4 regions of the Erwinia sp. INIA01 genome follow, and region 4 is predicted to be linked to each of the others. Evidence: predicted binding sites of a transcription regulator. Region 4 holds the regulator's gene; each other region holds the start of a gene.
What was found. Region 4 encodes LexA, which represses DNA repair genes until DNA is damaged. Its sites were predicted from a motif close to TNCTGTATGTACATACAGNA; they were not measured.

Region 1 (3,131 bases), on a different contig from region 4:
GGCGAAACCGACAGCGAGCTGGCCTTCTGCTGGCTGCTGCATAAGCTGACCACGCGCTATCCGCGTACGCCGGGCAACTGGCCTGCGGTGTTCCGCTATATCGCCGAGCTGGCGGGGGAGCTAAGGGAGAAGGGCGTATTCAATATGCTGCTGTCGGACGGTCGCTATCTGATGGCATTCTGTTCCACCAATCTGTTCTGGATCACCCGTCGTGCGCCGTTTGGCAAAGCGAAGCTGCTGGATCAGGATGTGGAAATTGATTTTCAGAAGCAGACCACGCCGAATGACGTGGTCACGGTGATAGCAACGCAGCCGCTAACGGCTAACGAAACCTGGAACAAGATTGCCCCAGGAGAGTGGGCGCTATTTTGTCTGGGTGAGCGCCAGAGCTGAATCCGGTGCACCTGTGCCGTTCATCATCGGGCGGCTCAGCACATACTTACCGCCGCTGACGCTCACTGACGGCGGCTGTTTGGTCTGCACAAACTGCGCATAGCCAGGCTGCAGCTCTTTCCAGAAGCTGAAATAGGTCGAGTAGCGGTGGCGCTGCATATTGCTTTCGGTCATGCGGAAGGGATAAATGCTGACATCAACGCGCTGCTGGCCGTTACGCAGGGCGGCTTCCACATAGTGATAAATTTCGTCCATATAGGCATCGGTCATGGCATAGCAGCCAACAGACACGCAGTTACCGTGGATCATCAGATATTTCCCTTCATAACCCTGCTGGCGGTCATATTCATTCGGGAAGCCGACGTTAATCGCGCGATAAAAGCGGCTGTCCGGCTTAAGCTGGGAAAGCCCGACGCTGTAAAAACCTTCCGGGCTTTTAAAATCGCCCTGGCGGCGTTTTGGCCCCAGTCCGCCGGAAAAATTACAGATGCGATAGCTGTCGAGCAGGCGATATTCGTTACCGATCTTGCCGTAAAGCTCGAGAGTGCGTTCTTCTTTAAAGATCTGCAGATACACCGGTGTACCCAGCAGTTGTTTCTTTAACTCTTTGCTGACCGGAGCCAATGGCTGTACCGCATCGGGTACGCTGGCAAAGGCAACGGCGGGCAGAAAAATCATCGCAAACAGCAGTGCGATTTTGGCCATTCTTGTTCCCTTGAAAAAGAGGGTGGAGTGCAACGCCAAAAGGCGTCTGTTTCTTGCAATATAGGACAATTCCGCTATCGCGGCGATACCATAGCATTGTCTATTTTTTTCTCAAGATTAGAAAGATTAAATACCTTAATACCCGCCATGATTGCGGGTGAACCGACATTTATTGATATCGCCTGATTTAACTGTATACTTATACAGTACATTGTCGGGGGGCATTATGCGTAAGATTATTCACGTTGATATGGACTGCTTTTTTGCCGCAGTAGAGATGCGTGACGATCCCAGCCTGCGCGATATCCCGATTGCGATTGGCGGCAGCCGGGTGGCACGTGGAGTGATCAGCACCGCCAACTATCCTGCACGCAAATACGGTGTGCGCAGCGCGATGCCAACGGCCATGGCCTTAAAACTTTGCCCCCATCTTAAAGTGATCCCCGGGCGCTATGACGCTTATAAAGAGGCCAGCGCCCATATCCGTGAAATTTTCTCCCGCTATACCTCGCTGATCGAGCCGCTGTCATTGGATGAAGCCTATCTTGACGTATCCGACAGCCCCCACTGCCAGGGATCGGCGACGCTGATGGCGCGGGAAATCCGCCAGACTATCCAGCAGGAACTAAACCTGACCGCTTCTGCCGGCGTGGCACCGATTAAATTCCTCGCCAAAATCGCCTCTGATATCAATAAACCTAACGGTCAGTGCGTGATCACCCCCGAGGAGATGCCCGACTTTCTGCTGGCCCTGCCGCTGGCAAAAATTCCCGGCGTCGGCAAAGTGACCGCCCGCAAGCTGGAAGAGCTGGGGCTGAATACCTGTGCCGATGTGCAAAAAAGCGATCTGGCGATGCTGCTCAGGCGGTTTGGTAAATTTGGCCGCGTGCTGTGGGAGCGAAGCCACGGTTTTGACGATAGAGAAGTGATCACCGAGCGCCAGCGTAAATCCCTCGGCGTGGAGCGTACGCTGTCTGAAGATATTCACGACTGGGAAGCGTGCCTGGAAATTATCGATACGCTATACGAAGAGCTGGAACGGCGGCTGATCAAAATCAAACCGGACCGCCAGATTGCCCGTCAGGGCGTGAAGCTGAAGTTTAATGACTTCCAGCTGACCACTCAGGAACACGTCTGGCCGGAGCTGAATAAAGCCGATCTGATTGCTGTGGCGCGTAAAAGCTGGGACGAACGGCGGGGAGGGCGCGGGGTCAGGCTGGTCGGGCTGCACGTTACGCTGCTGAATCCGCAGATCGAGCGGCAGCTGCTGCTGGGGTTGTAGCGCGTGGAGAACGATTGGGCGTTGCATGATAAGAACGCTGCCACAGTGTTATGCGGCAGCGTTCATTAGATAGCACATTCCATGGTGAACACAGGCAGAGTTCGCATACATCCTGCTTTGTGAACACTCGCATGGCTTAGCGCGGGTATTCTGCACTGCTGTGTCGGCTTGCTGGCAAAGATTATCCAACCCGGGGATTCCCGGGCCGGGAATACTTTTATTTCGCCGGGATAGCCTTCAGTAGCGCGGTCAGCAGCTGCCAGTACAGGCCAACGCTGGCGATATGTACCTGTTCATCCGGTGAGTGTGGGCCGGTGATGGTTGGGCCGATAGAGACCATATCCATTTCCGGGTACGGTTTTTTGAACAGACCGCACTCCAGACCTGCGTGAATCACCTGAATATTCGGCGTGCGGTTAAACAGCTTCTCGTAGGTTTCACGTACCAGCGCCATCACCGGGGAGGTGGCATCCGGCTGCCAGCCTGGGTAGCTGCCTTTTGCCAGGGTTTTTGCCCCTGCCAGCTGGCCGAGTGCGGTGAGCATTTCCACCACGTACTCTTTCCCGCTGTCGATCAGGGAGCGCACCAGGCTATTGATGACCGCTTCGTCGCCTTCAAACTTCACCACGCCGACGTTCAGAGAGGTTTCCACCACGCCTTTCATCACATCAGAGTTACGGATTACGCCGTTCGGGGTGCTGTTCAGCAGAGCAATGAAAGCATCGCGGCTTGCGGCATTCAGCGGCTGATC
Region 2 (3,131 bases), on a different contig from region 4:
TCTACAGAAAATATAGATGTATTCCCTGTCACACAGATACACCTCAGATTACTGTGATGGTTTCTTTCCGAACATCGCCTGGGCATTTTTTCGGGTTATTTCGTCATCATCTGCAGCATCCTTACTGCCTTTATCATCCGCGATACTGCCGGAAGAACCGGGTTGCTCCGTGGCGGATGCCGGTGTAACCGCACCCTTCGGTAAAACCACAGAGATAACCTGCATGATCTCGTCATGAGACGTTGTTTCCGTCAGCAGCTCGCTGAGCAAAAAAGGCAACCGGGGATCGATTTTGTGCAGGGCAAGCCCGGCCAGCATCGATGCCCGTTGTAACCTGCCCCGCTCCCCCTGCGGAACGGCGTCTAAAGCCGCGCTTGCAAACCTGTCCGCCTGAGTGTTAACCGGGTTGATATAGAAAAGAATTTTACGGCGATTATCCATCAGCTTATCCGATTGCGAACATCCCGTTTACGAGATCAAACTGGGACGTCGTTGATTTATAGAAACGTTCTCTTCTCAGATTACAGTGATCACGCAGTGCATCAACGATGATTTCACTGCCACCGCCAATAACCAGCACATGTGAGTATCCACTGAATGTACTGACAACATCCAGGACCCGGCGTGTGAGCAGCTGTTCAGACTCCTTAAGTGCGCTCATGATGTCCGGCAAACGCGTCGTATCATTAACCCGGTTAGCGATATAGTTGCCGTCATGGCGATGAATAATAATGTCATCTGCCAGATAACTGCTCCCCGGTGTTCTCGCGGCTCTGAGTGCATCTTTAACCGCCGTCGTCATCATACTGACACCCACCGTTGAATCCCCGAAAATGCGAGATATACCGGACATTTTCCCCATAACCTGTGAGATATCGAGCGTGGTTCCCCCCAGGTCAACAATCAGCAGTGATTCAAGGGGATCAAGGTCATTCAGAATACTGAATCCCGCCGGAATGGATTCAGGCATCACATCCACATTTGTCACCGTGAACGTCTTTCCTCCGTTCAGGGTTACCGGCCGCATGAGGCTGTTTTGCTTACGCTCAATAGCGTCTGTATTGGGCTGGTTGTTGCGATCGTAATACTCGCTCAACGGCAACGTAACGGTGATATCAACCTCACACGGGGCGATCCCCGTCTGCAACAGGGCATGATGCACCGCCACGACGTTAACATCACTGTACTGCCAGGCAATGTTAGTCGTGATAACAGCATCCGGCGTGACAGGGTCAAACGAGAACTGCGCGCCGTTCATCACATAGTTAAATACGGGTGAACCGAACGGCACAGACCATTCACGTTTAAAGCTGTTAGGGCTGCTGAGCGTCTTCTCTATACCCCCGGCATCCACCCACTTCATTTTGATATTTGTTGAACCGTCATCAACGAAAATCTTCATTTATGTATCCCGCCTTGTTTGAGATTTTACTGACACCTGAAGATGCCAGCAATGAGAAAAATCAGAGAACAAGAGATATATTAGAGAAAAAAAAGAGAAAAACAATCACAAAGCAGCGATAAATGAGATTAACTAGAGAATAATCAGAGAAAGTTTTGTCAAAAAATCGTGAATTCGACCTGGTGCAGTGTTTTAGTCACCGCGCATATTGTGCTGGGGAAAATCGTAGATATACTAATACACTGTATATTTAAACAGTATTAAGGAGGGGTTATGTGTGATGTAAAACTCCATGCGGCATCCGCGTCCCCGGAAGTGCTTTTGCTGCCTCTGTTCGCTGACAGGATTCCTGCGGGATTTCCCAGCCCGGCGCAGGATTATGTTGAGGCTGAACTGGATCTCAACTCGTACTGCATCAGGCATCCGACAGCGACCTATTTTTTACGTGCATCCGGTAACAGCATGGCTGATGCCGGCATGAAAGATGGTGATCTGCTGGTTGTTGATAAATCGATAACGCCGGAGCACGGAGACATTGTCATTGCGGCAATAGATGGTGAGTTTACCGTGAAGCAGCTGCAGATCCGGCCGCGTCTCGCATTGCGCCCGATGAATTCAGCCTGGCCTCCCCTGTATCCTGATCCAGATACGCTGGAAATTTTTGGCGTGGTAACTCATTTCGTGCATACAACGAGGAATTAGCATGTTTGCGCTGGCCGACGTCAACAGCTTTTATGCCTCATGCGAGCAGGTATTCCGCCCCGACCTGAAAGGCCAGGCTGTTGTCATTCTCAGTAACAATGACGGCTGCGTGATCGCGCGCAGCGCAGCCGCAAAGCGGCTCGGCATCAAAATGGGCGTACCGTGGTTTCAGCTCAGGAGTCAAAATTTCCCGCAGCGCCTGCATGCGTTTTCGAGCAATTACGCCCTGTACGCGAACATGTCCGCACGGGTGATGAACATACTTGAAAGCCTGGCTCCGCGCGCAGAGGTCTATTCGATCGATGAGTGTTTCCTGGATATCACACGCATTGACAGCTGCATTGATTTTGAAGAGTTTGGCCGGCAGGTCCGGCATAAGGTACGGGCGCACACCGGTCTGACCGTAGGCGTCGGGATGGGACCAACAAAAACCCTGGCCAAGTCGGCTCAATGGGCTTCCAAGGAATGGCCGCAGTTCGGCGGCGTACTCGCACTGACCCCCGGAAATCCCCGCCGCACTGAAAAACTTCTGTCACTGCAGCCGGTAGAAGAAATTTGGGGATGTGGCCGGCGCATCAGTAAGAAGCTGGAGGCAATGGGTATCAGAACTGCGCTGGATCTGTCCCGCGCGAATACCCGGTTTATACGCCGCAACTTCAGCGTCGTGCTGGAACGTACGGTGCGTGAGCTACAGGGTGAGGCCTGTATTGGTCTGGAGGAAAACCCGCCGGCAAAGCAGCAGATTGTCTGCAGTCGCAGCTTTGGCGCCCGTATAGAAACCTATGACGAACTGCGCCAGGCAGTCTGCAGATACGCTGAGCGTGCAACGGAGAAGCTGCGCGGAGAAAGGCAGTTCTGCCGGCATGTATCCGTGTTTATCAAGACATCTCCATTCAGCCCGCATGAACCCTATTATGCCAATGCTGCCGGCGAGCAGCTGGTACTGGCAACACAGGATACCCGGGACGTGATCGCCGCTGCGGTCAGGGGCCTGGATAAAATCTGGCGGCCGGGTCATCGCTACGCT
Region 3 (3,131 bases), on a different contig from region 4:
GGATAGAGACCGGCACAGCCATTCTGACCGATGGTGGCACCGAATGACGCCGCAAAGCTGGCGATGGATTCCGGCACGCCAAGGCGACGGGTCTGTGCTTCTACGCTCAGTGGAATGGTTGCAGCGCTGGAACGGCTGGTAAAGGCAAAGGTAATTACCGGCCACACTTTGCGGAAGAAACGCAGTGGGTTTACGCCGTTTACCGACAGCAGCAGAGCGTGCACTGCAAACATGATTGCCAGTCCAAGGTATGACGCCAGCACAAAGCTACCCAGCTTGATAATGTCAGCGACATTCGAAGTCGCTACCACTTTGGTCATCAGTGCCATGACGCCGTAAGGAGTCAGCTTCATAATCAGGCGCACCAGCTTCATTACCCAGGACTGCAGGGTATCGATGGCTTTCAGCACGCGCTGGCCTTTCTCTGCATCATCCTTCAGCAACTGCAGCGCTGCTACCCCGAGGAAGGCGGCAAAAATCACCACGCTGATAATCGACGTTGGATTCGCGCCGGTCAGATCCGCAAACGGGTTTTTAGGGATAAAGGAAAGCAGCAACTGTGGGGCGCTCAGATCGGCAACTTTACCCACGTAGTTGTTCTGAATCGCCGTCAGGCGCGCGGTTTCCTGCACGCCCTGCACCAGACCGCTGGCGTTCAGCCCGAACAGCCAGGTAACCAGCACGCCAACCGCCGCTGAAATTGCGGTAGTAAACAGCAGCACGCCAATAGTCAGTACACTAATTTTACCCAACGATGACGCGTTGTGCAGGCGAGCAACGGCGCTGAGGATCGAGGCGAAAACCAGCGGCATAATGATCATCTGCAGCAGCTGGACGTAACCGTTACCGACGAGATTGAACCAGCTGACGGATTGTTTTATCACGTCACTGTTTTCACCATAGAGGGTGTGCAGCACCAGGCCAAACAGCACACCAACCACCAGGCCTGCGAGGACCTTTTTCGACAGGCTCCAGCCGCGGCGGCCGGTTTTTGCCAGCAGCAATAACAGGGCGACGAAAGCCACCAGGTTAATAATGAGCGGGAAATTCATTAAGGCATTCTCCAAAAGTGACGGCGCGAAAGCGCCGCCGTAGCGGTCGACAGTTAATTTCTGTCGCGCAGCAAGTAGGTCAGTGGCGAAATGGTAACAGTTTGGAATGGTGCAGGTTTATATCCAAAAGGAATTATTTATAACTTTTTGGTGTTACTTGCTTAATTATCGCTCTGGTTGCGCATTAATTATTCTGCTGATGCTGTTTTGTACGGTATTTATCACGGAACTGGTCCATCCGCCCGCACCAAAATGCTGCATGCCGGGTGGGAAGAACATTGCATAGCCGACCAGCGCCAGGCATAACATGCGTTCCAGCTGATTGCCTTTCTGGCTATTGAGCAGCGGAAGCCGAAAACGCCAACGGCACGGCCAAAGCAGCGGCACGCCTGCGGGCGTGAGCATATCGGCAACAATATGGCTGAGGTAGCCCAGTACCATTCCCTGGAACGCGTCGGCGGGAATAATCCAGCCCGCGGGGAGTTTCATCTGTAACAGCGCTACGCCACCGGCCACGGCCAGCAGGCTGTGAGTGAACCCCCGATGGCCAAAAGCGCGGGCAATGGGCTGCGACAGCCATTTAAGCCGCTGACCGAGCAGCGATTTTGGGTGATCGATATCGGGTAGCAGGCAGGTCAGCAGCGTGGCCGGAATAATGTGCCACCAGTCCGCGCTGGCCAGAACCGGAGTCAGTTCGGCGCGCTTGGCAAAAATTGCGCTGGCAATGGCGAAAATAAGATGGCCTTCGGCCGTCATGGGAAGTACCTGGCTGCATAGCTGTCAATGCATCCAGTATAGGGAATATATACAGTAGAATAAATATGTGACGCTGTAACGAAAGATAAATATTTTTAGCCCGGATTAACATTTAAGCAACGAAGGTGAAAACAGCATCGCTGCGTTAGCTATCCGGGCGATATAAAGTGAATTAGTGGACCTTTTAGCGGCCGAGTAAATGCTGGCCGGTCAGCTCGGTCAACGACGTGAGCTTAACGTCCGCCAGCGCCCATCGCGGATCGGCAGCGTACTCTGCATCGGGTACGACAATGGATCGCATACGCGCGGCTTTGGTGGCAACCATACCGTTGAACGAATCCTCGAGCGTGACGCAGTTGAGCGGATCAACGCCCAGACGTGCTGCGGCATCAAGGTAAACCTGTGGGTGCGGTTTGCTGTAAGGCAGGGATTCAGCAGAGGCGAGGATCTCAAAGTAACTGCGGATGTTAAACATCTCCAGTACCCGCTCAAGCATAAACAGTGGAGAGGCGGAGGCTAATGCAATCTTTAACCCTGAACGCTGGCAAAGCTGCAGCGCGTTTTCAACGCCGGGCAGCAACGGTCGTGTTTCTTCTACCAGAGCGAGTGCACGGTCGATAACACGCTTTGTAACTTCCTGCTGCGTTGACCCGCTCCATGGCAGCGTCTCGTACCACATGCGTACCACCTGATCGATGCGTAAGCCCAGGGTGTCGGGCAACTCTTCACGGCGGCTAAAATCGATGTCAAGCGTGCTGAAAATATCCAGTTCTGCCTGTTCCCAGAGTGGTTCGGAGTCGATCAGCAGGCCATCCATATCGAAAATGGCGGCAACGACGGGGCGGTGATAGGACATTTTGTGGCTCCATTAAACGGTTTATGTCATTTTAACATGAACATGGTATCGACCAAAAATCGCTGCAGGCCGTGACATGAGGTGAACGCAGGCATAAAGCCGCCCCGCGGGCAGCATTTAGCAGGCACTTTTCTTTCAGTACAGGTAGACTGTCGGCGAAATATCATATGGACGGGAGAAAGCATGACTTATCAACGGGCTGGCCAGATCGCAATCGTCAAGCGTATCGCAGGCTGGATTATCTTTATTCCTGCACTGTTATCCACGCTGATTTCGCTGATGGGTTTTCTGGAAAAAAGCCAGGAACAGCGGGACGGCATTAACGCGGTAATGCAGGATTTTACCCATGTGATGATCGATATGATCCGCTTTAACACCGGTTTTTTGCACAGCTTCTGGACGAATTCTCCGGTGCCAAACTTTAACGGCGGCAGCAATCTTCAGTTTTGGGCGATCTACATTCTGAT
Region 4 (3,131 bases):
CAGGCCAGAAGTTCAGGTTGATACCGGCGGCAATATGCGGCGGCACCAGCCCCTGGTGGTAAAGTACGTAGGAGAGCAGCAGGTAGTCCATATGGCTGCGGTGGCAGGGCACATAGACGATCTCATGCCCGTCCTGCGCCAGCTGGCGCACGCGCTCGCCGCCGCTGACGTTCAGGCCCTGATACAGCTTGCTCCAGGTCCAGCCCATCACGCGATCGGTCAGGCGGATTGCTTCATAGGAGAAGTTAGCCGCGATCTCTTCCATCAGCTCAACGGCGTTCTGCTGGGCCTTTTCATGGGAAATTTTCTTGCTGCGCGCTTCATCTTCCACTGCTTTGGCAATTGCCTTGGACTGCAGAAGCTTGTTGAACAGATCCTGGCGCACCGGCAGGCGCGGGCCTACGGCTGCCAGCCGCTGGCGGGCGAAGTGCATACGCGCCACGCGTGCCAGCTTCTGTGCGATAGTTTTATCGGTACCGTGCTCGGTCGCCATGCGGCGCAGCGAGACGATAGGCGAGAAACGCACAAAGCTATCGCGACCCAGCCAGATCACCGCAAAGAACTTCTGAATGCCGTTCAGCACCCGCAGATGCGGCTGTTCGACACCCTGTACTTCGCGCCCCGGCGCACGGCCAAACATCACCGATACCGGCACCATCTGTACATCCAGATCGGGATGATTACGGTGCAGGTCCAGATAGTCATGGAACAGCTTGACCGACTCAAGGTTCGGTACGAAATAGGGGAACACGCGCGGACCGTCATGGATAAACACATAGCGGGGCAGCACGGTGCCGTCGATCTCCAGCGGATGCAAAGGATCGGGGAGATCCTGTTTGCGGCACTGTTCGCGCAGGGCAAGGAGATCGGCCTTTGAATCATAAGGCAGCACATACATAATAGGGCGAGAAGTATCAAGCCCAAGCTCGGCAACCGGTTCGGCCGGGATTGCCTTACTTTTTACCAGGAATTTCACTGGCAGATTCAACAGTTTGTAATATAAATTACGCCAACCTGACATAGACAACATGAAGCCTCTTGTTAGCAAAGCGCCGCAAGCATACCAGAAAGCGCTAACAGAATCTGTGGTGTTGCAAAATGTGCTACACCCTCTCATTGACGTTAAACTTCCCAAAGGGTTCCCTGATTATGGCAAATAACGCCACCGGACTGACTCGAATTGTAAAAGCAGCGGGTTATTCCTGGAAAGGTATACGTGCTGCCTGGCAGCATGAAGCGGCATTCCGGCAGGAAGCGATTGCTGCCATCGTCGCCATCCTGATCGCCTGCTGGCTGGATGTGGATGCCGTGACCCGCGTGTTGCTGATTGGCTCCGTAGTGATGGTGATTATTGTTGAAATCCTTAATAGTGCGATTGAAGCGGTGGTTGACCGTATCGGCAGTGAAATTCATCCGCTGGCCGGGCGTGCCAAAGATATGGGATCTGCCGCCGTATTATTAAGCATAATATTGGCAATTTTTGTGTGGGCAATGCTATTGATTGCACATTTGCGATAGGTTTTCCGAAATTCAACAAACTGCTGTTTTTTAGCCAGCTTTGGGTTTCCAACGCGCAAATACCTGTATATACTCACAGTCGACTGTATAAACAACCAGGGGGCGGGATGAAAGCACTAACGGCAAGGCAGCAGCAGGTTTACGACCTGATTCGCGACCACATTAACCAGACCGGTATGCCACCGACGCGGGCAGAAATTGCCTCGCAGCTCGGCTTCCGTTCCCCTAATGCTGCAGAAGAACACCTGAAAGCGCTGGCCAGAAAAGGCGTGATTGAGATCGTTTCCGGCGCATCGCGCGGTATTCGTCTGATGATGGAAGAGGCCGATGGCCTGCCGCTGATCGGCCGCGTTGCCGCTGGCGAACCCCTGCTGGCCGAGCAGCATATCGAAGGCCACTACTCGGTAGACCCCGAACTGTTTAAACCCAATGCGGACTTCCTGCTGCGCGTCAGCGGCATGTCGATGAAGGACATCGGCATTATGGATGGCGATCTGCTGGCGGTGCATAAAACGGAAGACGTGCGTAACGGACAGGTTGTTGTGGCGCGTATTGATGACGAAGTGACCGTTAAGCGTCTGAAGAAGCAGGGTAACATCGTTCACCTGCTGCCGGAAAACAGCGAGTTTCAGCCGATTGTTGTCGACCTGCGTCAGCAGACGCTGACCATAGAAGGCCTGGCCGTCGGTGTTATCCGCAACGGCAACTGGCTGTAATCCCCCACCGAATATGACGCGTCGCCCTCTGCGGCGCGTTTTGCGATCTCTCATCACTCCCTGCTTCCGGTTGAAACACGATGCGACTGCTGACGGCTGCCGATAAAAATCTCTGGCGGCTGGCGCTGCCGATGATCCTCTCCAATATTACCGTGCCGCTGCTAGGTCTGGTGGATACCGCGGTTATTGGACATCTTGATAGCCCGACCTACCTCGGCGGCGTGGCGATTGGTACGACTATCACCAGCTTCCTGTTTATGCTGCTGCTGTTCTTACGCATGAGCACCACCGGGCTGACCGCACAGGCGTTTGGCGCAAACGACAAACCCGCTCTGGCCCGTGCGTTAATGCAGCCGCTGCTGCTGGCGCTGATGGCCGGTATCACCTTTATTGTGCTGAAAGCGCCGCTGACCCATCTGGCGCTGGGGCTGACCGGCGGCAGTAAGGACGTGCTGCACCAGGCCGATTTGTTTATGCAGATCCGCTGGCTCAGCGCGCCCGCCACGCTGGCAAACCTGGTATTACTCGGCTGGCTGCTGGGCGTACAGTATGCCCGTGCGCCGGTGATCCTGCTGGTGGTGGGCAACCTGGTGAACATCCTGCTGGATCTGTGGTTTGTTATTGGCCTGAAGTGGGGCGTTCAGGGCGCTGCGGCGGCTACCGCTATTGCGGAATACGTCAGCCTGCTGGTCGGGCTGCTGCTGGTGTGGCGGGTGATGGTGATGCGTGGCCTGTCGCTGCGTCTGCTGCTGAGTGCATGGCGCGGTAATCTGGCCCGCCTGCTGAGGCTGAACCGCGACATTATGCTGCGTTCTCTGCTGTTGCAGGTGTGCTTTGCCTCACTGACGATTTTCGGCGCGCGGCTCGGCAGCGATATTGTTGCCGTCAATGCGGTGC

Region 1: the regulator LexA is predicted to act here: its motif matches at 1,288-1,307, upstream of dinB (DNA polymerase IV).
Region 2: the regulator LexA is predicted to act here: its motif matches at 1,643-1,662, upstream of umuD (translesion error-prone DNA polymerase V autoproteolytic subunit).
Region 3: the regulator LexA is predicted to act here: its motif matches at 1,828-1,847, upstream of OMR58_RS10245 (metal-dependent hydrolase).

What each region holds. Positions count from the first base shown of each region.
Region 1 is NZ_JAPDNC010000009.1:224,579-227,709, reverse strand. It holds gene OMR58_RS17280 (class II glutamine amidotransferase) at 1-393, shown strand, start outside; gene dpaA (peptidoglycan meso-diaminopimelic acid protein amidase) at 364-1,098, opposite strand; gene dinB (DNA polymerase IV) at 1,325-2,380, shown strand; gene pepD (beta-Ala-His dipeptidase) at 2,598-3,131, opposite strand, start outside.
Region 2 is NZ_JAPDNC010000015.1:85,362-88,492, forward strand. It holds gene OMR58_RS22445 (plasmid partitioning/stability family protein) at 49-441, opposite strand; gene OMR58_RS22450 (plasmid segregation protein ParM) at 446-1,402, opposite strand; gene umuD (translesion error-prone DNA polymerase V autoproteolytic subunit) at 1,676-2,104, shown strand; gene umuC (translesion error-prone DNA polymerase V subunit UmuC) at 2,106-3,131, shown strand, end outside.
Region 3 is NZ_JAPDNC010000005.1:10,482-13,612, reverse strand. It holds gene OMR58_RS10250 (L-cystine transporter) at 1-1,052, opposite strand, end outside; gene OMR58_RS10245 (metal-dependent hydrolase) at 1,218-1,808, opposite strand; gene hxpB (hexitol phosphatase HxpB) at 1,993-2,664, opposite strand; gene OMR58_RS10235 (YniB family protein) at 2,848-3,131, shown strand, end outside.
Region 4 is NZ_JAPDNC010000002.1:42,539-45,669, forward strand. It holds gene plsB (glycerol-3-phosphate 1-O-acyltransferase PlsB) at 1-1,021, opposite strand, end outside; gene OMR58_RS02140 (diacylglycerol kinase) at 1,150-1,518, shown strand; gene lexA (transcriptional repressor LexA) at 1,626-2,234, shown strand; gene dinF (MATE family efflux transporter DinF) at 2,315-3,131, shown strand, end outside.